DNA from 3 places in the Paenibacillus urinalis genome. Region 2 is predicted to be linked to each of the others. Evidence: riboswitches for the same ligand, from Rfam matches in the RefSeq annotation. Region 2 holds a riboswitch; each other region holds the start of a gene.
What was found. A riboswitch is a leader RNA that binds a small molecule or an ion and turns the genes downstream of it on or off. The one in region 2 is predicted to bind glycine.
Positions count from the first base shown of each region.

Region 1: linked by a shared signal. The riboswitch ahead of sdaAB (L-serine ammonia-lyase, iron-sulfur-dependent subunit beta) and the one ahead of glyA (serine hydroxymethyltransferase) in region 2 are both predicted to bind glycine.
Region 3: linked by a shared signal. The riboswitch ahead of gcvT (glycine cleavage system aminomethyltransferase GcvT) and the one ahead of glyA (serine hydroxymethyltransferase) in region 2 are both predicted to bind glycine.

Region 1 is NZ_CP118108.1:388,213-396,340, forward strand. It holds gene pstB (phosphate ABC transporter ATP-binding protein PstB) at 1-347, shown strand, start outside; gene PUW25_RS01865 (MFS transporter) at 538-1,782, shown strand; glycine riboswitch at 2,041-2,153, shown strand; gene sdaAB (L-serine ammonia-lyase, iron-sulfur-dependent subunit beta) at 2,359-3,054, shown strand; gene sdaAA (L-serine ammonia-lyase, iron-sulfur-dependent, subunit alpha) at 3,044-3,967, shown strand; gene PUW25_RS01880 (LLM class flavin-dependent oxidoreductase) at 4,151-5,173, opposite strand; gene PUW25_RS01885 (SDR family NAD(P)-dependent oxidoreductase) at 5,403-6,140, opposite strand; gene PUW25_RS01890 (LysR family transcriptional regulator) at 6,278-7,180, opposite strand; gene PUW25_RS01895 (L-lactate MFS transporter) at 7,472-8,128, shown strand, end outside.
Region 2 is NZ_CP118108.1:648,547-656,674, forward strand. It holds gene PUW25_RS03005 (MFS transporter) at 1-1,060, opposite strand, end outside; gene PUW25_RS03010 (helix-turn-helix domain-containing protein) at 1,258-3,345, shown strand; glycine riboswitch at 3,452-3,585, shown strand; gene glyA (serine hydroxymethyltransferase) at 3,744-4,997, shown strand; gene acnA (aconitate hydratase AcnA) at 5,072-7,780, opposite strand; gene PUW25_RS03025 (amidase domain-containing protein) at 8,082-8,128, shown strand, end outside.
Region 3 is NZ_CP118108.1:4,246,192-4,254,319, reverse strand. It holds gene gcvPB (aminomethyl-transferring glycine dehydrogenase subunit GcvPB) at 1-908, opposite strand, end outside; gene gcvPA (aminomethyl-transferring glycine dehydrogenase subunit GcvPA) at 956-2,308, opposite strand; gene gcvT (glycine cleavage system aminomethyltransferase GcvT) at 2,308-3,441, opposite strand; glycine riboswitch at 3,612-3,736, opposite strand; glycine riboswitch at 3,738-3,879, opposite strand; gene gcvH (glycine cleavage system protein GcvH) at 4,115-4,507, shown strand; gene PUW25_RS19600 (hypothetical protein) at 4,684-5,196, opposite strand; gene PUW25_RS19595 (cysteine-rich CWC family protein) at 5,305-5,529, opposite strand; gene PUW25_RS19590 (hypothetical protein) at 5,586-6,200, opposite strand; gene PUW25_RS19585 (endonuclease MutS2) at 6,407-8,128, opposite strand, start outside.

The sequences.
Region 1 (8,128 bases), 260 kb from region 2:
TCAAGGATCGGCTTAACGATTCTGCCTTGGCTCTGTCGGGTGGACAACAGCAGCGTCTATGCATCGCTCGCGCACTGTCGGTCGAGCCGCAAATATTGCTGCTGGATGAGCCGGCATCTGCACTAGACCCGGTATCCACAGGAAAGATTGAAGAGCTGATTACAGAGCTCAAAAAAGATCTGCGTATCGTTATTGTTACTCATAACATGCAGCAGGCAGCACGGATTTCCGATTTTACAGCGTACCTCTTCCTGGGCAATCTCATGGAGCGCGATGTAACCGAGAAAATCTTCTCCAATCCGGAGAACCAATCGACTCAAGAATATATTATGGGACGTTTCGGCTGATCCAAAATCATCGAGCATTCATAATAGTCAGAAGAGCACAGCATACTTACGGCTTAACGAGCCGAGGCTGTGCTCTTTTTGCATAGTAGTCCGTTGAGTCAGGTTATTAGAGAGAGGGTTTGAATGGATAAATATAGAAAAAGTATAAATAAGCTTCTTCAATCCAATGCTAACCTGAAAGGGACTATTTATGGAGCAATCATTCGCCAATTGGCGTCGAAAAGGCTTGCTGCTTGGAAGTATCGGGATCTCCAGGATTGGAGATTTTGTCTATCTCATTGCGATTAACGTGTTGATTCTGAATATGACGGGTTCTCCTGCAGCCGTTGCAGGATTATGGATCATTGCACCAGCAGCCTCACTACTGACGAAATTCTGGGCTGGAAGCTTGGTGGATCGATACAATCAGCGGCAGATTATGATCATTACTGATTTGATCCGGACTGTATTTGTAGCTGCTCTCCCGCTGCTGCCCGAGCTGTGGATGATTTATGCCTGCCTGATGATTAACAGTATGGCCTCTTCTATTTTTCAACCGGCTTCGATGACCTATATCGTTAGACTTGTACCAGCAGCAGAACGCAAGCAGTTTAATGCTTTTCAGGGTTTAACGACCTCGGGGGCTTTTCTGGTGGGTCCGGCCATTGCCGGGGTGCTGCTCATATATATGAAGCCTGATATTGCGATCTATATTAACGCAGCATCCTTCTTGATATCAGCCTTCTTGTTATCGCTGCTCCCCAAGCTACCTATAGAGGTGCAAGAGGGAGAAGCGGCAGGACAGAGGATAACTTATCGCATGATAGCAGCTGATTGGAGCGGTGTAATGAAGTTCAGTAGATCTAACGCATATGTCATATTTGTCTACAGTCTGTTTCATTTTATTTTACTGCTAGGTATGGCGCTGGACTCACAGGAGGTTGTATTTATTCGCAGTACCCTTAAGATGTCTGAGCTGGAATACGGATTGATTGTCAGTCTGACAGGAGCAGGAAGTGTCGCCGGAGCATTTCTGAATTCGATATTAGCAAAATGGATTCCAGTCAAACATATGCTGGGAGGGGGAATGCTGCTTGTATCTGCAGGGTATCTGATCTTCTCCATCTCGAATTCATTCGTATGGGCTGCAGCTGGTTTCATCCTACTGGGCTTTTTCTCGTCTTTCTCCAATACGGGTCTGGCGACCTTTTATCAAAATAATGTTCCTGCAGCCATGATGGGCAGGGTAACAAGCATATTCGGCCTGATGGTTAGTCTGCTTCAGATAGCTGCTATTATAACGTTTGGTGTTATTGCCGAGCTCGTGTCGCTGCGTTACGTCTATTTTACAGTATCGATCGTGCTAGTCCTTCTATCGTTGTTGCTCTGGTTAATTAGTCTTCAGCGTTCGAGAGGCGGCTATTTCGATGAAGACAAGTCACAGATTAGATTGTAGGACAGACTAACATCAACGTATGCAATGGCATTAACAGGGGTAGAAGTATAAGCAAATATAAAAGATTATGCATAATATATTATAGAAGCAATAGTGAATCCATCAGAATTTAAATATCAATGCGTTAGAAAATATAACACAAACCAGTTTTATACAAGGTGTCATCGTTACTTTTGTTGACATGAGGTCGGCTTATCGATTAATCTGTTTATAGTGAATTTGAAGCTTTGAATAAATACAAAAGAATAGGACTGCGGATGAAGATCAATGGGAGAGATCGCGTGGGGAAACCACGGGACACCGAAGGAGCAAGCTGATAAGCACCCGGCTTATACAGCAGAATCTCTCAGGTAGAAGAACCTTGATTCGACGCAACTCTGGAGAGAGCCGATGCGCCGCCAAAGGGGTAAGTGAGAGTGAGGGCGATTGCTGTACGCCGGCCACTTCTGACGAAACTTTCAGGTACCAGGACAGAGAGAGGGGATGTACACCCTTACTCTGTCCTTTTTTGCGTGGAAGAACGGATAATTCTGCACACAATAAGCTAGAACCTAAAACAATGAGAAATGGGGAGTTATGATGACAAGGTTCAAGGATGTATTCTCAATTATCGGGCCGGCAATGACGGGACCGTCCAGCTCCCATACTGCAGGGGCTGTTAGACTTGGGCGTATTGCCCGGCAGTGGCTTGGAACGAGACCGGAGAAAGCGAAGATGATATTATACGGCTCTTTTGCCGACACTTATACAGGACATGGAACAGATCTGGCGCTGATCAGTGGACTGATGAATATGGCTACCGATGATGAGCGGATACCGAATGCAGAAGAGTGGGCTGAGCAGCTGGGAATGGAATATGAGTTTGTCACGAGCGGTCTTCCGGCGGCACATCCGAATACCGTCAAGTTTGAGCTGTCTGCAGGAGATCGGGCTTGTACGATGGTGGGAGCTTCGATTGGTGGAGGGAACGTTACCGTCTCTTTATTGGATGATTTTCGGGTACAGCTGACAGGTGATTTTCCTGCGGTGGTGCTGAGGCACTCGGATAAAGCCGGGGTCATCGCTTCAGTAACATCTGCGATAAGTGAGTCCGGTGTTAATATTGGCTTCATGCAGGTCGATCGTAAGGGCCGGGATGGAGAAGCGCTGACAGCAATGGAGACAGATACGATACCGGCTTCGGATGTGCTTAACAGACTGAAGTCTCTGCCTCATATTTATGATATTAAGGTCATTGATTTGAAGAAGGGGGACGATACCGATGCGGTTTAAGCACTTGAAGGATTTGAATGCAATTTGTACGGCAGAAGGCAAGACGCTGGCTGAGCTGATGGTTGAAGAACAGGTGAAGGAGACCGGAACACCAGAGGCTGAGGTTGTGAGGCAGATGTCGGATTACTATCAGGTCATGAAGCAGGCTGTGCATAAAGGGATGAACGAGGATACAACCTCGCGCAGTGGACTGACGGGTGGAGACGGCCAGCGGGTCCGCCATTATTTGCAGAACAATCAGAGCTGCTCGGGTGACGCCTCTACACTTGCTATGGCCTATGCGCTTGGTGTGTCGGAAGTGAATGCTTCCATGGGAAGAATTGTGGCAACGCCTACGGCGGGTTCGGCAGGCATCATTCCCGGTGTTTTCGTAAGTGCGCAGGAGCGTTTTGGCTGGGAAGATGAGCATATGGTGAATGGCTTATTCTCTGCTGGGGCCATAGGTTATGTCATTGCCAACAATTCCTTCATCTCGGGTGCCGAGGGCGGATGTCAGGCAGAAGTCGGATCAGCGATCGGGATGGCAGCCGGGGCGATGGTTGAGCTTCGCGGCGGAACACCGGAACAGGTTGTACATGCGGTCGGCTTAGCTCTGAAAAATACACTCGGATTGATCTGCGATCCGGTGGCAGGGCTGGTTGAGATTCCGTGTATTGTAAGGAACGGATTAGGGGCAGTTACGGCGCTTGCAGCTGCAGATATGGCGCTGGCAGGGGTACGGAGCGCGATTCCTTCTGACGAAGTCATCGACGTCATGCTTGAGGTGGGAAGCGCAATGCCGAGCCGTCATCGGGAGACGGCCCAGGGCGGACTCGCGCAGACGCCAACGGGTAAGAAGCTGACGAAACAGCTGGCAGATACGAAGAAGGAAAAAACCAAGCCTAAGAAAGCGGCAGATGAAGCAGAAATGTAGTGGATGTTGGAGCATGGTGTAGTGGATTCAAGAGTCCGAAAATATGGAACGTGTCTTAGCCACGGAATTTATTGAGCTCCATAGTGGGTTATCCCTTATGTAACAACACCAAAAAAAGCCAAGACGATTGTATAGGTTTTCAAATGAGGTCCCTGCTCGTCTTGGCTTTTTATATTCGCGTTATTAAGCTTGGTTAAATATTTCACTGAGCAGCTTAATCGAATGTAATCTTGCCTGATGATCATAGATCGGGCTGGTTACAATGAACTCGTTAGCGCCGGTTTGCTTCAGCATTTGATTCAATTGATCACGGACACTGTCCTTATCTCCCATGACAGAATAGCGGAGCTGCCCTTTCACAATGGCTTTCTCCTGCATATTCCAGTCCAGCTCGTCAACCGGAGGCTGCATCAGACCGAAGCGTCCACGGATCATATTGAGGAATTGCTTCTGATGTGAAGTTGCAAGCTTATGGGCTTCTGCATCTGTCTCTGCCACAAAAGCGTTTAGAGCGACCATGGCATAAGGCTCCTCCAGCACTTCGGAAGGCTGGAAGTTGTTATAGTAGTAATCCAGTGCAGGCAGCAGATAGTCTGGAGCGAAATGGCTGGCAAAAGAAAACGGCAGACCTTTGCGAGCTGCAAGCTCGGCGCTGAAGCCGCTTGATCCGAGCAGCCAGATCGGGATGTCGAGTCCACGTCCTGGATATGCATGCACCTGCATTGATGAGGTCGACGTCGGTTTGAAATAATGCTGCAGCTCCTCTAGGCGCTGCGGGAAATCCTGACCGTCACTTCCTGGTCCGCGGCGAAGCGCGCGAGATGTCAGCTGGTCAGAACCCGGAGCACGTCCGAGACCCAGATCGATGCGTCCAGGATACAGAGATTCGAGTGTACCAAACTGCTCTGCAATAACGAGAGGGGCATGGTTTGGCAACATAATACCGCCAGAGCCGACGCGAATACGCTTCGTCCCGCCTGCAATATGACCGATAACGACAGAAGTTGCTGAGCTTGCAATCCCCGGCATGTTATGATGCTCGGCCAGCCAGAAGCGGTTATAGCCAAGCTCGTCTGCATGCTGAGCCAGCTCAAGGGAGTTCTTCAGCGCATTGCCGATGTTGGAGCCTTCTGTTACTGTGGCCAGATCCAGAATGGAGAAGGGAATCTCCTCTAATTTCTTATGAGTTGTAGATTCAGTAGTCATTGATGTGTAGTAAGCCTCCTTGTGGTTAGTTTGTATCGTTAATCTTTCGAGATAGGGCATAAAAAGAATAGCATTTTCATTATATCATAAATTATAGATATGTGGATCTTGCCTGAATTCATATTAGTTATGTGTAAGTTAGGGCTGTGGCATGCATGTAAAAAAAGCCGGCTCCATATAGCGGAGCCGGCTTGTCTATCACAAATAGAATTCAGTTCACCAAGAAGAGTTAAACGATAGTGTATCCGCCGTCAATCGGTACCATAGCACCGTTCATGAATTTGGCCTCATCAGAAGCGAGGAATACAGCTAGATCAGCAACTTCTTGGGCTTGACCGAAGCGATCCAATGGAATCTTGTCGGTAGGGCGAGTCTTGAGCATCTCTTCTGTCATTGGAGTAGAGATTGTACCCGGGCAAATCGCATTGATCTTAATATTGTACCTGCCATACACTGCCGCGAGGTGCTTCGTATAACCAATCACTCCATGCTTGGATGCAGTATAGGCTGCGCCTCCCATCTGGGCAACGAGTCCAGCAATAGAAGCAATATTCACGATGGTTCCTTGTTTACGCTCGATCATATGAGGCAGTACTAGATTGGAAATACGGAAGATGGCTTTGAGATTAATATCGAACATTAAGTCCCATTGTTCTTCAGTCGTTTCCAGACTGTTCGTATACTTGTCAAAGATCCCGGCGTTGTTAACAACGATGTCAATCTGACCGAAGGTATTCTTCGTATATTCAACCATATTCGAGAGATCTTCCAGCACAGTGACGTTCACTTTGACAGCTGCGGCTTGGCCGCCGTTCTCTTTAATTTGCGCTGCGACTTGCTCTGCACCTTCGAGGTTCATATCGGCTACGATGACTTTAGCGCCTTCTCTAGCAAATGCAAGCGCTTCCGCTTTACCCATACCGGAGGCTGATCCGGTAATGATTGCGACTTTATTTTGTAATCTCATTATAATTACCCCCTGTAAAGTGGATGAATGTAACTAACTCTTACAGGTTTAATTATAGACTTCTCTTATATAATATCTAATACATATTTAGACATAATTCTATAACCTTAAAGTTATAAAAAAGATTTCGAGTAATTCTAGGTTTGATGGTAATACGTAGAGACGATGTTGCGAAAAAAATCAACCGTAAACTGCCGAAATTCCACGGCCGCTTTGGTAAGATAATGTTCCTTGTTCCAGGCAATACCGATGGTACGCTTACAGTTCGGGTTACTGATCCGAAGCTGGACCGTATTAGGACCCCACTTGTTCAGTAGAGATAATTGAGGCGTAAAAGAGATACCTGCACCGAGCTCTACCAATCGCAGGATCGCCCCTGCCTCCTCCAGTTCAATTGAAGTGTTCGCTGTAAATCCAGCCTGACTGCAGAAGTGATCACATAGATCCCGAAATTCATATCCAATAAAACGATTAATAAAAATCTCATCCTTGACTTCCTCGAGAGAAATGCTGTCGCGATCTGCAAAGGGGTGGTTGCTCGGAACGGAGAGGAAAATCTCCTCTTCAAGCAGTGGCATCCATTCGATATGACCTCCAAATATAGGGCTGGAGGAAATGCATATGTCCATACTGCCTTGTTCAAGCGGGCCCCTCATATCTTTTGAATGAATTTGATATTGCTTGATTTCGACCTTGGGGTGGAGCTTCAAGAAATCAGTCAGCAGAAAGGGCAAAATATGCGGCAACGAAGTGCCAACCGATATGATGCCATTATCGAGACCGGACATATCGCGAATTTGGCGCTGACCTTCTTCAATCTCTTGAAAGATACGATCGACTCGTACAAGAAACGAACTCCCGAAATTATTGAGTCTGATTTGTCTGCCTTCCCGATGGAAGAGTGGTGCTCCGAGTCCTTCTTCAAGGCGGGCAATGGTTTTGCTTAGTGCAGGCTGAGAAACATTGAGTTCCTGAGCTGCCTTCGTCATGTGTTCACAGCGGGCGGTAACTTGAAAGTAGCGAAGCTGCTGAAGTTCCATATTGTTGTAACCTGCTTTCTATAATTGATAACCTCGATGGAATGATTTTATTAATAAATATGTATTATACATTGTTATTATATTCTTATAAGATAGTGGAAGAAAGAGCGATGTCACAATTCCGTCAATTTTATGATGTGTATATAGAGACAATTTAATGAATCAAGAAGTCATGACCAATGACCCTACAGGGGATTTCTTATTGTAATAGTTGCTTCTATAAGTTGTGACGCCTCTTTGAGTAAACGCTTTCAAAAAATGAGTTGAAAAAAGAGAAAGGGGATGTTATGCATGTCATCTCAACCCAAACAGTTTAACCGATGGGCTGTTTTTGCAGCAGCTTGGATTATTATTTTCTGTGTATCCTCTGTAGCCATCTACAGTGTGTTTTCGGATCCGATGACCAAAGCTCATGGATGGGCCACATCAGATTACAACTTGGCTTATTCCTTGTACACCTTGATTTTTGCTTTGATTGCTATTTATGCGGGAAGAATAACCGATAAATATGGGGCGAGAGTGTTAATGTATGTAGGGGGTGTACTATTCGGGCTTGGTTGGTTTCTTACCGGTTATGTCCAAAGTATTCCGATGTTCTATGTAACCTTTAGCTTGATTGCCGGTGGAGGAGCAGGACTGATGTACAACTCCGCCCTTGTTACAGCAGTCCGTTGGTTCCCGGATAAGGGTGGGAAAATTTCCGGGCTATTATTGTCCAGTGCGGCAATTGGTCCGTTTATTCTGTCACCGGTTTCTGCGACGTTGATCGAACGGATGGGGGTTGTTTCATCTTATCAGATCCTGGGGATATTCTATACCATTGCGATTCTCCTTACGGGGTGGTTGTTAGTCTCTCCGCCTGCGGATTACAGACCTAAGGGCTGGAATCCGGATCAATCCACCTCCGGCAGCACTTCAACGGGCACGGTGATGAATTATAACTGGAAG
Region 2 (8,128 bases):
GAGAGAGGATACCTGCGGCCTGTCCGCCAAAGTTAATCATACCAAAGGCAGTACCAACGACTCTTTGCTTCATCAGTCGGTGAGGCAGTGTAAACACAAAGGACAATGTGAAGGAGCCGAACGCCATGGCAATACTCATGCACAGCATAATTTCGGCGAGTCCGCCGGCGCGTGTCACGAGGAATAAGAATAGAGCATACATGAAGAGGCAGCCTGTGACTACATACTTCGCTTTGGCTCCGATTCGATCGATGATCCGTCCGCTGATGAGCATGCCAAGAGCAGCGATGACTGCGGGAATAGCGGATACAAGACCAGCTGCCTTCAGATCGATCCCTTGTGCTTCAATGAGATAGGTAGGCATCCACGAAGAGAGTCCCCAACTGGCAATGTTGGCAAAGAAGAAGAGTGCCATGACTCTCCACAAAGTCGTATTGCGCAGCAGCTCCTTATACACACCCTTTTCCACTTTGGGTGAAGCAGTACTGTGCTGGGCGGAAGATCCCCTGGTGATATAAAGGAACCATATAACGAGCACTACGCCAAGCAGGGAAATCGCGAGAAACGTATGTCTCCATCCTAACCACAGGAGCAGCGGAGTACAGATAATGGGGGCAATGGCTCCTCCGAGAGCATTGGAGGACATCATGGTCGTTTGAGCCTTGGTGCGTTTTTCTTTGGCGAAGTAATCAGAGATGGCTTTGGTGCTGGCAGAAGGGTAAGCTCCTTCTCCAATCCCGAAGAGGAAACGAATCACGAGCAGAGAGGCCAGGGACCAGGCGGCGCCCGATAAACCGGTGAAGAGGGACCAGAACAGGATGGCGACGACGATGACTTTGCGTGAACCGAACTTGTCCGCGAGCCATCCGCCGGGAATCTGCATGAGCGCATAGCCGACGAAAAAGCTGCTCAGCACAATTCCGAGTGCCGAAGCATCCAGACTCATGTCTTTGCCCATTTGACTGAGTGCAAGCGTAATTACTCCTCGGTCAATATAGGAGACAATCCAGGCTGCGAATAAGGCGGTGAGTATCAATTTACTGTTGGGCTCTTTTTTCATAGGCATCTCACGCTCCAAATGATTGTGTTAAGTATGGTAACATTTTATAATGTGAGTTAACGAAAATCATTGTTCATATGACTAATGTTTTATAGATAACATTGTATATATTTCCAATGACAAGCTATTTCAAGTTGAAATGCATTCATTTATGTTATATTAACTGACACGTACGGAGTGGAGAGGGGATGTTAAGCGTGGATCTGCCTCAATTTTTGGAGAAGAGATTTGGAGACGTGGAATATGGGGCATGGTTTTATACGGAGAGTGCTGGAAGCTTATACCTATGGCTGGGCACAGAAGGAGCCGACAGGCTGATCGAGAAAGTGAAGATGAATGCAATGGGTTTGCCGCTTCAACAACACATGGAGAAGCTAGTATGCCGGACCTTGCGTGTGGAGGGATCCACACTCTTATTCATCTATTTTTCACCGAATGATGCCTCAGAGCAGAGACCCATGCTGATGCTGATTGAAGCTGAAGATGAATTGACGGACAGTGAGCTTGAGCAGCTGGAGCTGCTGACGAGAATGGAGCTGCTAATGATAAGGCTTGCCAAGCAAAAGCTGGATCACGAACGCTGGCTTGAGGGGCTCCGCGCGCTAACCTCTTCTCTCGACCTGAATGAATTGCTGCTGCACATTATGCAGAATGCACTGAAGGTCATTCCCGCTGCAGACTGCGGCTTCTTCATGATGTATGAGGAGGCGGAGAAGAGACTGGTGCCCAGGGCGAGCATTGGGATTAAAGATACGATTTATCAGTTTCAGACAAGGCATAGCCAGGGGATTACAGGTAAAGTATTTACGAGCGGGATCGGGAAAATATATACCTCCAGAACAGCCCTGGATGCGATGGATGATGTTCCGAAGGATGCATTGAGTTATCTTGTTAACGCATTTGACGGAGATGTGGTGCAGGTAGTATCAGTCATCGCAGTTCCCGTCACGATGAATCAGGATCGGATCGGCGTCATGCTGGTGCATCAGCTGCAGGATGGCAGGAGACCTTTTCATGATCAGGACCTGCTGCATCTTCAGGGCTTTGCTGATCAGGCCGCTATTGCGATATCCAATGCAAGAATGTACTCAGAGCTGAGAGAAGCGAATGAGTATCTCGTGAAACGGAGCGATATTCACAATGTATTTACCAAGCTGTCTGTCCGCCAGGAAAGTGTGGAGGTGCTGGTTGATCAAGTGCTCGCTATGCTGAAGCTGCCCTTGCGATTTGTTGACCTGCTGCTGAACAACTGGCATCCTGTCGCTGACGATCAGCATGAGCTCTCCGATCTGGATTTGTTCCAAGTGTTTGAGGCGAATAAAGCTCCTGTCACGATAACGGGCAGTCACGAGCATGGGTATTACCTGTACCCTGTTGTGAATGGCCCGGTGCTGCTCGGCGTCTTCGTTATTCCACTCCTTCGTCCACTGGAGCCGCTGGATCACATTGTACTTGAGCAGGGAGGTGCGATCGTTGCACTTCAGCTAATGAACACGCACTCCGCCACGGAAATGTATTACAAACGGAGCCATGAGTTCTTCAATGAGCTGGTGCAGTTTCGTGAGCCTGAACGAGTCGCTGCCAAGATGAGTAATTTTGGACTGCCTAAGGATGTTCCTCTATTCGTTAGTGTCCTTCACCTTCTGGGAGAGCACGGGGATCTGAAGCAGCGTGAGATTTTTTTACGTAAACTGATACTTGATTTGGAAAAAGAGCTTGGTCATAGTGAGAAGCTGCTATTTGGCTCCCATGATAAAGTAACGATTATTGCGGCAGCACTGAATATCGCCCAGCAAAAGCAAATGGTGGAACGGATGAGAGCAGCTGCCGAGCGATGGGCAAGATCAACAGGCAAATCCGTGAGCGGGGGCATTGGCAGCTTGTATAGTGGCCTCGAGCAGGTGGCCAGAAGTAACGATGAGGCACTTGATGCCTTATCCTTTCTGCTCCGCAGGCAAAAGACAGGACTTACCCGTTATGAGGATATCGGGGTGAATCAATTGTTTCTCAATCAGGAGCCTGCAAAGATCGGGCATTATATTGAGAGTGTGTTGTCTCCTCTGTATTCAAGGGGCAAGCAGCAGGGTGAGGATCTGGAGCGCACGTTAAAAGCTTACATGGCTGCAAATCGTTCCGCTTCAGCAGCAGCCGAAGAGCTGCATATTCATATCAATACGCTGTACCACCGGCTGCATAAGATTGAGGAGCTGATGCAGGTCAGTCTAAATGATCCCGATGATTGGCTCAAGGTATATCTGGCTTGTCATCTCAGCGAGACCTATTAACTGCTCCGAAAATGTAGAGAAATACATTTATCAAGATTTTTTGTCAGCTATATTGACATAGGATCTTTCTTCTGCTTTAATCAGATAAAGAAAAATCCATAAGCGGAAGATGATGGCAGGGAGAGTCTTAAGCATCGCTTGGTCACGTTAATGAGGATGCTTTTGCGCCGAAGGAGCAAGCTTTATGGCTAGTCGAGTCTTAAAGTTAATCTCTCAGGTACAAGGAACCGCCATCGGACGCAACTCTGGAGAGAGCAATAGCCACCCAAGGGGTAACGACGGCTGACGCCGTTCAAACTCTCAGGTACCCAGGACAGAGAACACGACAATTTGTTCGTGATCTCTGTCCTTTTTTGCGTATCCATAGATTTATCATTTATCTCGCGGAGGTGTTGTTAATGAGTTTGGAATCCTTTGATCCACAGCTTTACAGCTTTGTTCAGCAAGAGCAGGAACGTCAGCTGGCTACACTGGAACTGATTGCTTCAGAGAATATTGTTAGTCCTGAAGTGATGGAAGCGATGGGAACCGTTCTAACGAACAAATATGCAGAAGGGTACCCTGGGAAACGTTACTACGGGGGCTGCGAGCATGTGGATGGTGCTGAGACGCTCGCGATCGAGCGGGCAAAGTCCTTATTTGGAGCTGCTTATGCGAATGTTCAGCCGCATTCCGGTGCTCAGGCCAATACGGCAGTGCTGTTTCATCTCCTGAATCCAGGAGACAAGCTGATGGGCATGAATCTTTCCCAAGGCGGACATCTAACTCATGGCAGTCCAGTAAGCCTGTCAGGGAAATGGTTTGATGTGGTCTCCTATGGAGTGGATGAAGTAACACACCTGATCGATTACGATCAAGTAGAGAGCCTTGCCCGCAAAGAGCGGCCGAAGCTGATCATTGCTGGTGCAAGTGCTTACCCCCGTCAGATTGACTTTGCAAAGTTCAAGGGAATTGCTGATCAGGTCGGGGCAAAGCTTATGGTGGACATGGCTCATATAGCCGGACTGGTTGCAGCGGGTCTGCATCCCTCTCCGGTCCCTTATGCGGATGTTACGACAAGTACGACGCATAAGACGCTGCGCGGCCCTCGGGGAGGCCTGCTGCTGACGAATGATGAGGAGACGGCGAAGGGGCTTAACAAATCCATATTCCCTGGCATACAGGGCGGACCGCTCATGCATATCATTGCAGCGAAGGCAGTGAGCTTCAAAGAGGCATTGGACCCTTCCTTTAAGCTCTATGCAGGCAGAGTCGTCGATAATGCGAAGGTGCTTGCAGATACTCTCATTCAAGAAGGAGCCACACTTGTATCGGGAGGAACGGATAACCATTTGATGCTGATAGATGTGCGGCCCTGGGGACTTACAGGCAAGCAGGCTGAAGCGATCCTGGAGCATGTAGGCATCACGGTTAATAAGAACACGATACCTGGAGAAACAGCCAGTCCATTTGTTACTAGCGGCATACGAATCGGTACGCCTGCATTGACGACGAGGGGCATGGGAGATGAAGAAATGCGCATATTGGGAGAGTGTATTGCTGCTGTGCTTAAGCGTCATGGAGATGATAGCGTGGCAGCAAGTGTACATGAGCATACCAAGGCGCTTGCGGCGAGGTTCCCGTTGTTTATGAAAGAGATGGCAATTCGATAATCTAATAGAGATAAAAAAAGGCCGTATCCAGCTGCCGAGAGGCAGGGGATACGGCCTTACTATTTGTACGTCGATTATTTCATCAACTGACGAAGTACGGTTTGCAGAATACCGCCATTATGGTAGTAATCCACGTCAACCATACTGTCGAGACGCGCGATAACAGGGAACTCAAATTTAGTACCGTCCTCGCGTGTTGCAGTTACAGTCAATTCTTCACCTGGAGTAACTTCGTTGGAGAGACCTACGATATCAAACGTCTCACGCCCGTTCAATCCAAGGCTGGACCAGCCATAGCCTTCTTTGAACTGAAGCGGAAGTACGCCCATACCAACCAGGTTACTGCGGTGAATCCGCTCGAAGCTCTCAGCGATAACAGCTTTGACGCCAAGGAGAAGCGTACCTTTGGCTGCCCAGTCACGGGAGCTTCCTGTACCATACTCTTTACCAGCCAGTACGATGAGGTTTCTGCCTTTCTCCTGATACTTCATAGAAGCATCGTAGATGGACATGACTTCATCGGTAGGGAGGTATTTGGTAACGCCGCCTTCCGTGCCTGGTGCCACTTGGTTACGAATACGGATGTTGGCAAATGTTCCGCGCATCATAACTTCATGGTTACCGCGGCGAGAACCGTAGGAGTTGAAGTCCTTGCGTTCTACACCATGCTCTTTGAGGTACAGACCAGCCGGGCTGGTTGGCGAAATATTACCTGCAGGCGAGATATGGTCGGTCGTTACAGAATCGCCAAGCAGCGCAAGCACGCGTGCATCACGAATGTTCTGGATGTCGTTCAGATCACCTTCAAGTCCTTCAAAGAACGGCGGGTTCTGAATGTATGTCGAGTTCTCATCCCACTCATACAATTCGCCTTCTGGAACTTCAATTGCATTCCAGCGTTCATTGGCAGTGAAGACGTTCGCGTATTTATTTCGGAACATATCTGCGTTAAGCGAGACATTAATTGCTTCTTGGATTTCTGCGGAAGTCGGCCAGATATCCTTAAGATATACAGGCTGATTGCTCTGATCATAGCCGATCGGATCGTTCTGCAGATCGATGTTCACCGTACCTGCCAGCGCGTAAGCAACAACCAGCGGCGGAGAAGCCAGGTAGTTTGCTTTGACCTGGGCATGCACACGGCCTTCGAAGTTACGGTTACCAGACAGTACTGCAGCAACAGTCAGATCGTTGTCAGCAATCGCATGACTCACTTCATCTGGAAGCGGACCGGAGTTACCGATACAAGTTGCACATCCGTAGCCGGCAACGTTAAAGCCCAGCTTCTCAAGCGGATCGAGCAGGTTTGCCTTGGTCAGGTACTCTGTAACAACAAGAGATCCTGGAGTCAGCGAGGTCTTCACATAACCAGGCTTGGTCAGTCCGCGTTCTACCGCTTTCTTCGCAAGAAGACCTGCGCCGACCATAACACTTGGGTTGGAAGTGTTCGTACAGCTCGTAATTGCAGCAATTACAACTGCACCTGGAGCCAGTTCACTCTTGGAACCGTCAGGATGGGTAACAGGCACTTTCTCTGCAATCTTCTCATCGCTTAGTCCGTAACCGCCCTTGTCGATTGGTGTGCGGACAATGCCTTCCCAATTCTCTTTCATATGAGACAGCTCAATCCGGTCTTGAGGACGTTTAGGTCCTGCAAGGCTCGGTACAACCGATGCCAGATCAAGCTCAATAGTATCTGTAAAGACTGGATCTTCGGTATGGTTCGTACGGAACATGCCTTGGGCTTTGTAGTATGCTTCAACCAGCTCAATTTGTTCTTCAGAACGACCTGTATTACGCAGGTAGTTAACCGTCTCTTGATCGACTGGGAAGAAACCTACGGTTGCACCATATTCCGGAGCCATGTTAGCTACGGTCGCACGGTCAGCCAAGCTGATGTTGGACAGGCCAGGACCATAGAATTCTACGAACTTGCCGACAACACCCTTCTTACGAAGCATTTCGGTAACCGTCAGGGCAAGGTCAGTAGCCGTAGAGCCCTCTGCCAGGCTGCCTGTCAGCTTGAAGCCGATAACCTCAGGCGTTACGAAGTAGAGTGGTTGTCCAAGCATTCCGGCTTCTGCCTCGATACCGCCGACACCCCAGCCTACAACGCCGAGACCGTTGATCATCGTTGTATGAGAGTCCGTACCTACCAAAGAATCCGGGAACACAACAGTCTCACCGTCAATCTCTTTGGTTGCAGCTACGGAAGCGAGATATTCAAGGTTAACCTGGTGAACAATCCCTGTAGAAGGAGGAACTGCACGGAAGTTGTCAAAAGCAGTCTGTGCCCAGCGAAGGAAGCGATAACGCTCTTCATTGCGCTCAAATTCTACTTTGATGTTATAGTCCAGTGCACTGTTCGTTCCGAATGCATCGACCATGACTGAGTGGTCAATAACGAGATCGACAGGAACGAGCGGATTGATCTTCTTCGGATCGCCGCCGGCTTTCTTCACTGTATCGCGCATAGCGGCAAGGTCAACGACCACCGGAACGCCAGTAAAGTCCTGCAGTACAATACGCGCAGGAATAAAAGGAATTTCTTTGTTGTTATCTTTGCCTTCTGCCCAGCCTGTAAGCTGGCTTACATGATCTTCAGTAATAGCGCGTCCATCAAACTGACGGATCGCCGCTTCGAGGAGCACCTTAATGGAGAAAGGCAGCTTGGAAATGTCGCCGCGTCCTTGCTCTTCAAGCGTTTTGAGGCTGTAATAGCGGTACGTTTTGCCTCCGACTTCAAGCGAGCTTGCAGCAGAGAAATGATTCTGTTGAGACATGGATGTACCTCCTTGATTAATAGTATGCCAGAAGTTCATTTTATCCGTTCAATGTCCATGGAGTTTCACAGTGTGAAACGTAATTTCAAAAATGAACTTTTGATTTTAGTATACCGTTTTCATCCATTGACGTAAAGTTTTTTTTCTTGTAAGAACGCCTATTTTTACAGGGAAGTGAATGCTCCAACTCTCTCTGGATAGGCCCCGTACATACCAACATAAAATTAGTCATATAGTGAAAAGAGAAGGTAATCATACGATCGAGAAGTAAGCCGGAGTAGTAGAAAGGGGATATGGGCCGTTGGAGCGAGAATGGAAAAATACCTTATATTCTTATGTGAAAGAATA
Region 3 (8,128 bases), 1.8 Mb from region 2:
ACGAGCAGCTTCTTCACGCCGACCGGACCAGCACCCGGACCGCCGCCGCCATGAGGAGTACTCATCGTTTTATGCAGATTCAAGTGGACCACGTCAAAGCCCATATCGCCGGGACGAGCAATACCCATAATCGCGTTGGAGTTAGCTCCATCGTAATACAGAAGACCGCCGGCATCATGCACGATCTTGGCAATTTCCACAATTTGTTTCTCGAACAGACCGAGTGTATTCGGGTTCGTCAGCATGAGTGCGGCTGTATCATTACCTACAGCTGCACGCAGCTCATCCAGATCGACCAGTCCCTCAGCAGTTGAAGGAATCGTCACCGTCTCAAAGCCTGCCACTGTCGCACTGGCCGGGTTCGTACCATGGGAAGAGTCAGGTACGATGACCTTGGTACGAACTTCACCGCGGCTCTCATGATAAGCACGAATCATCATCAGTCCTGTCCACTCACCATGCGCACCGGCTGCCGGCTGAAGCGTCACTTCGTCCATTCCAGTAAGACCTGCGAGGTCGGATTGGAGCTGATACAGCAGCTCAAGTGCTCCCTGTACACTTTCTTCCGGCTGATAAGGGTGAATCTTGGCAAATCCGGTATAACGGGCGACATCCTCGTTTATCTTCGGATTGTATTTCATCGTACAAGAACCCAGCGGATAGAAGCCGTTATCTACACCAAAGTTACGGCGGGACAAGCTTGTATAGTGGCGAACGACATCCACTTCATATACTTCTGGCAATGCAGCTGCTTCCTTACGCAAAAATCCAGAAGGAATGAGCTCAGCCTGACTGACCTGAGGTACATCAAGCTCGGGCAAGGAGTATGCGACGCGACCTGGTTTGCTCAGTTCAAAAATCAGCTTCTGCTCAGGAGCCTCTGATCCAGCTGTTCTTGCAAAATCCAGTTCTGCTGTCTCGTTCTGAACCTGTGGTTTCTCTGCTTCAATCTTACTCACAGCAATCCCTCCAATACCGCTTTGAATTCATCGATTTCTTCTTTGCTCCGGCGTTCTGTAACGGCAATCAGCATATGACCGCTTAGTTCCGGGTATTCACGTCCCAAATCATATCCACCGATAAATCCTGCAGCGAGCAGCTTGCTCTGTACATCTTCCATGCTCGTATGGTCCGGCAGCTTAATCACAAATTCGTTAAATGTCGGTGAAGTGAAAGGAGTGCTTACCCCCTCAATAGAAGCTAATGTCTGCTTGGCATAATGACTCTTCTGCAAATTAAGCTCCGATACATCAAGCATGCCTTGTTTGCCGAGCAGCGACATATAGACCGATGCACTTAGTGCAAGCAGAGCCTGGTTGGAACAAATATTGGAGGTCGCTTTTTCGCGGCGGATATGCTGTTCACGAGCCTGCAGAGTAAGCACAAAGCCTCGTCTGCCATAACGATCCGTCGTTTGACCGACAATTCGTCCAGGAATTCTGCGCATGTGGGCCTGGGATACAGCAAAGTATCCACAAGTAGGGCCGCCATAGGAGCCTGCAATTCCTAACGGCTGAGCATCACCAACAACGATATCTGCACCAAGCTTACCCGGAGCTTCCAGAAGTCCGAGTGAAATTGGATTCGCACTGACGATAAGAAGTCCTTTATTGGGATGGATCAGATCAGCTGCCGCCTGAATATCTTCTACACTGCCGAAGAAGTTCGGGCTTTGAATCATCACTGCGGCTGTATCCTCACTGATTGCAGCTGCGAGTGCTTCCATATCAGTGACACCATTCTTATAGCCAATCTCTACGATTTCAAGATTCAGACCATGTGCGTAACTGGCAAGCACCTGACGGGATTCCGGATGCACGGTACTCGATACGACCAGCTTCTTACGACGAGTCGCACTTGCGGCCAGATTGCCGGCCTCTGCAAAAGCGGTTGCACCATCATACATACTGGCATTGGCTACAGCCATTCCGGTAAGCTCGCAGATATAGGATTGGAATTCAAAAATGGCCTGCAGCTCGCCTTGGCTGATCTCGGGCTGATAGGGTGTATAAGCGGTATAGAATTCGGAGCGGGAAATGACATGGTTAATGACAGAAGGTACATGATGGTCATAGATACCTGCACCGAGAAAGCTTGGATGTGTATCTGCGTTCACATTGCGTCCGGCAAGACGGGACATATGACGTGTGAGTGCATATTCGTCCAGCTTAGATGAAACAGGGAGTTCGCCTTTAAAGCGGATTTCTTCAGGAATGTCGGAGAAAAGATCCTCTATCGTTTCAGCTCCGATTGCTGCCAGCATTTCCGCCTGATCTTGTTCCGTCATCGGAAGATAACGATTTGTCATTACGAATTCGCTCCTTTTGCCGCTTGGGCTGTAGGTTTTGGTCTTCTATAAAATGGGGTTTTGATCACTTCTGCCTGGAGGCGTTTCCCCCGGATTTCGACTTCAACAGTGGTACCTGGTTCTGTAAACCGGATATCCAGCAGTGCAAGACCCAGATTGCGTTTGAGGGTAGGTGACTGGGTACCTGTGGTTACCTCACCGATTTGTTCTTCGTCTGCAAAGACCGGATAATGAGATCGCGGAATACCGCGGTCTGTAATCTCAATCCCGACGAGCTTGCGGGTCAGGCCTTCCTCTTTTTGCTTCAGCAGTGCATCCCGACCGATAAAGTCACCAGCTGCCAGCTTCACGAACATCCCGAGACCGGCTTCAAGCGGTGTAATCGTTGCTGAGAGCTCCTGTCCATATAACGGAAGCTTAGCTTCAAATCGAAGTGTATCTCTCGCACCAAGCCCGATAGGAAGCAACCCTTCATCTTCCCCTGCGGCCATAAGTGCAAGCCATACTTGCTGTGCGTCATCAGTACTGACATAAATTTCGAATCCATCCTCACCGGTATATCCCGTGCGCGATAGAATAACGCTGCTGCCGCTCACTTCTGCACCGTCGACAAAACGGAAAGACCCCAGCTCAGCAAGATTCACATCGGTTACTTTGGATAATATAGCTTCAGCCTTTGGACCTTGCAGTGCGAGCAGAGCGGTCGCATCCGATTCATTGACCATCTGTACGTTCTCCGGCAGATGCTCTTGCAGCCATGCCCAATCCTTATCAATATTGGATGCATTCACAACGAGCATGAACAACTGATCGCTGCGCTTGTAGACAAGTAAATCGTCCACAACACCACCGGTTGGGTAGCACATAAGTGTGTATTGTGCCTGACCAATTTCGAGCAGGGATATGTCATTGCTCAGCATTCCTTGCAGGAAGTCGGCTGCATTCTCGCCTTCTACTCGAAATTCACCCATATGGGATACATCGAACAATCCAGCCTGCTGTCTAACAGCCTCATGTTCTTTCTGGATTCCGCTGAAGGAAACCGGGAGCTCCCAGCCTCCAAAATCAATACAGCGTACATTTGGATATTGTTCATAAAGAGGGAAAAGCGGTGTTCTCAATAATTGGGACATAATTTTCACCTCGTCAAAAGCCGGCTTCCGGCTGTAGTTAGATAGAAGGAATGAAGAAGAATAATTAGAATAAAAAATTTAGGAAAAGGGAAAAAGGGCTATTGGAAAATGGAAAAAGAAAAGGACAGGCCAAAGAAAAATACACGCAAATAAAGCATGTGTTCTTCTTAGGCTCTGTCCTTGGTACCTGAGAGTTACCCCGTATGCTGCTCACGAGTTTCCCCTTGGGTGATCCTTTTATTAACAACGTTCGCTTCTAGTAGCAGGCGAACGGTTATGGATGCTCTCCAGAGTCGCGTCCGGTAAAAGTCCTTTTGCCTGAGAGATTCACCCTTTGCTTATCAATGGGCTTACTCCTTCGGCGTTACCATGCGGATAATGTCTCTGCTCAGAAGCTCAGAACAAGAATCCTGCGGTAATCTCTCCCTTTACGTTCAACCGCTTAATGAGCTAGAATGTTCGGAAATAGCGAACTCTTCCGCTCAATCTAACGCTTATACTACATTAATACGTGATTAAATCCGAAAAGTCAAGGAGTATATCCATAAAACATATTTTTTGTTAGCATTCTTGACATTGTGATGAGGATTGTTTTACGCTATGGGTGGAAAAAGGGCAGGAACCAGAGAAGAAACACAATTCTAACTTTTGAAAAAGCGAGGCTGACGAGATCATGAGCGAAGTAATTAACGGTTTGTTGTATAGTGAAGAGCATGAATGGGTTCAAACGTTAGAAGGAGATACGGTTCGTATCGGAATTACTGAATTTGCTCAGCATCAGCTGGGTGATATTGTGTTTGTGGAGCTGCCTGAAGTAGGAACGGACATTAATAGTGATGATAGTATTGGTACGATTGAATCGGTTAAGACGGTATCTGATTTGTTTGCACCGGTAAGCGGTACGATCGTTAGTGTGAATGAGAAGCTTCAAGACGAACCGGAGCTTGTGAATGCTTCACCCTATGGCGATGGCTGGATGATTGAAGTGAAGCTGAGTGGAGATTACAAGGCGGCACTTGCTAAACTGCTGGATGCCGATGCTTATCGTGCACATACTGAAGAGTAACAAGATATTATTTAATATATGACGTAATGATTTAAATTGTTTGAGCTGATCTTCCTGTCTAAAAGGGAGGTCAGCTCTTTTTATATAACGAAGCTTATAATCAATAGTCATAACGCATCATCGCTGTAGTGTCTATTGTGGAAAAAAATGTTTCTCGTGGAACGAATCTCATGGGGTTAATTAATTTTGTAGAAGCCATCATGATCTTGTACGATGTGAACAGAAGCAGACCCCGCAGCTGAATTCGAGTAAAGAGCTTGGCTCGTTACCGTGATGGTCGTTTCGCTTACGGGTGGAGATGCAAGAGGGGACCAATAAATGGTGCTGGGCTGTTTCACCTCAAGGGATGTACCCGATGACCTCACCTCATTGCCCGTCAAACCTTCCATAACCAGAAGTTTTCCTGAGGAAGCTGTAACGGTTAGCGGAAATGTATTGTTTTCTTCCGTTATTTCGATGGGGAATCCAGGAACACTGCTCATCACCATAGCATATTTATCAAGCGGAAATGTAATTTGAAGCGAGCTGTATTGATCGGACTCTGTCGAAATGCTTGCAGATGGAGATATAGCAGAAGGTACATTGGGCCACAGAAAAAACGCTGAGGCAAGAAGGATGAAAGAGGCAGTAACATAAGTGTTTTTGACTTTAGAGGGTGAGTGTGTTCTCATTACTTGCGTTTTCATCATGATAACCTCCCAGAAAGTTTAAGTATATATTCAATATAACGTTCACTAGCTGCAAAGGTTGTAACAAAATCTAATCTATTGGATGCAATCACATATAGGCCAAGGGCATTAGACTTTTTCTTCTCCCCTGGCATTAAACGCATTCACACAGGCTTCACACACACATGCCTTGCGTCTCTGCTCGTCTGGAATGCGTGCCAGTAGTTCCTTGGGTATAGACAGGCTCATACACCAGCATTCCGTGTGAGGCTTCCCGGCTGCATAGGCACACCTATTAGGCTTATGGCATAAAGGGCAGAGGAGCGGATTAATTTCAATAGAGGATGAAGGCATATTTCACCTGCTTTAGGATAGAGTCATTGTTGATCATGCATGTAAAATGTCGGATTCTATGTTGAGTTCGACTTGCTTGAATTGCGCTCTTGAATTTCAAAGAACAAGAAGCAAGCCAGGTTTAAGGCAAAAAACAAAATGTTAAGCCAGATCTGATTCATATAGAGGATGAAAGAGATCAGAATCAAGAATATGAGCATTAGAGCAGTAACAATAGCATATTCAAATTTAAGCTTAAGTTTATCATATGGATAGCTGAATCCGAAGTTGTATTTGTACATAAGCCAGGATATGATCATCAGCACAGCACTGCTGAAGGTTTGTAACAGAAAAAGGCTGCGTATGCTCTGTTCCAGTACATCTAAATCCCCGTAAATGATGATGATTAAGAAAGTTTGAATCGCACCGTACAGGACGGTAGCTAGTATGGTTCGAAAGGCCGAAGGCAGCAAAGGAATCTTAACCACAATAGTAAAGAATAAGGCTAGGATAATAATGGTAATAACTGGTACCAAATTAGCGACATTCAGCTCGTTCTGTAGAAAATAGCTCTGTAAATTAACAAGCATAAGGACAAGAAGGGCGCGCTTAGTATAACGGGCAGGATTAATCTTAAATAACGTAATAATAAAGATAAATAGTGCAAATGTCTCAAGTGATGAAAAAAGCATGAATGCTAGAAATTCCAGAATATTCTTCCCCCAGTAATATGTAAATATATGCAATACCCGAACAAAGCAGCTTGACCATAATAATATGTGCTTAACTGTGAAGTAAAGTCTTTTTTTATGGAAATATTAAAGATGGACGAGGAAGAGACATTCCCCGTCCATCTTTATACATTCATTTGCATCATATCACGTATTCAATGGCACACTTAAGACTCATCTCTTGGCATTTCTATGGTGAGTCCCGGAACATGCTTCTTGGACATTTGCTTTCGTTTTTTTCGATTCTCCTTGGTCTGGGATACAACGTCAAAATCATAGTCGTCCGGATACAGCTCTTCACCTGCAATGTGCAGCTTCACTCGCTGCTTGGCAATTTTCAGTTTTTTTCCTCGAACAAGTACGGTAAGCTTGCCTTTTGGATCCTCTGCTTCGACAATAATTCCTCCTTCCTGCATATAAGGGATGTGAACCCTGTCACCCACCTGCAGCGGCCGGACCGGCTGTGCTTCCATATCACTTGGTTCAGTTCTTTTGGCAGGGGCAGCTCTCGACTCTCGGCGATCGTTATCTACCCAAATTGGATGGTCAGGTATTGGTTCTTGAGAATCTGTATGGTGATGCACGATGCTACTCTTCTCCGTGTTACTGCCGACTCCCCGTTGTCCTGACAAATCAGTTACCGTCAACGATGTGGCAGAGATCTGTTTGGAGCGCTCAATAATATATGGTGGAATTCCGAGCTTCAGAGCAATGGCATATGCATAGCTGTTTCCTGCTTCCCCGATTGTCAGGCGATACAACGGCTTAAAAGATTCTGTATCAAATTCCATGCGGGCATTCTCAAATCCGTCAGCCGAAGCTGCGAAATTTTTGATCTCCGAAAAATGAGTCGTTGCCACGACCGTCGCCTGCCTTCTATGCATCTCTTCGAGCAGAGCGATAGACAATCCGGTTCCTTCTCCAGGATCTGTACCTGACGCCATCTCATCAATAAGAATAAGCGTGGAAGGGTTCGCCATCTTCAGAATCTCGATAATGTTCTTGATGTGGGCAGAGAACGTACTCAGCTGATGCTCAATACTCTGACCATCCCCGATATCGACGGCGACTTGTTCAAATACGCTCAGCTGACTGTCTTCTCCGACAGGAACGAGAAGTCCGGACTGGGCCATGAGTGTTAGCAGCCCAATGGTCTTAAGACATAAGGTTTTGCCGCCGGTATTGGGACCTGTAATAATCAAGGACTTGAATGCCTCACCTATGTGGAAATCGAGCGGAACCATATTGTTCACGAGCGGATGCCGTGCGGACCTTAATCGAATGACTCCATGATCAACGAGATGAACGGACCGTCCCTGATAGGAGAGGGCATAGCGTGCTTTGGCGAACAAAAAGTCATATATGCCCACGGTATCCGTATTCACACGCAGCTCGTATTCAGCTTGGTCTGCTAAACGCGTCAATTCACTGAGTATCTTCATCTCCTCTCGCTGCTCCGCTGCACGATGCAGGCTGAGCTCCATCTGAAGACTGGCGATCTCGTCTGGCTCGATAAATACGGTTTGGCCACTGGCGGATTCACCGTGGACCGTTCCCCTGATCAGCTTGCGGAACTCCTTCTGAACAGGTAGGCAGTAGCGATCCCCGCGTCTTGTAATGAGCTGGTCCTGCAGAATAGCACGGTGCTTGGACAGTAGAGTATCCAGCTTCTTTTTCAGCCGTTCCTCGATGACCTGAGCCTGTTTTCTCGTCTTGAGCAGTTCTTTGCTGGCATGATCGGTAATCCGTCCTAAGTAAATACAGCGTTCCACCTCTTCACGTAGGGGATCAAGGGTGTACATGGAGCCAGCATAAGCGCTTATACTGGGGGCGATCTCCCGTTTGGACTGCATGTACTTCATAAGCTGGGTGCAGCTCCGCAGAAATTG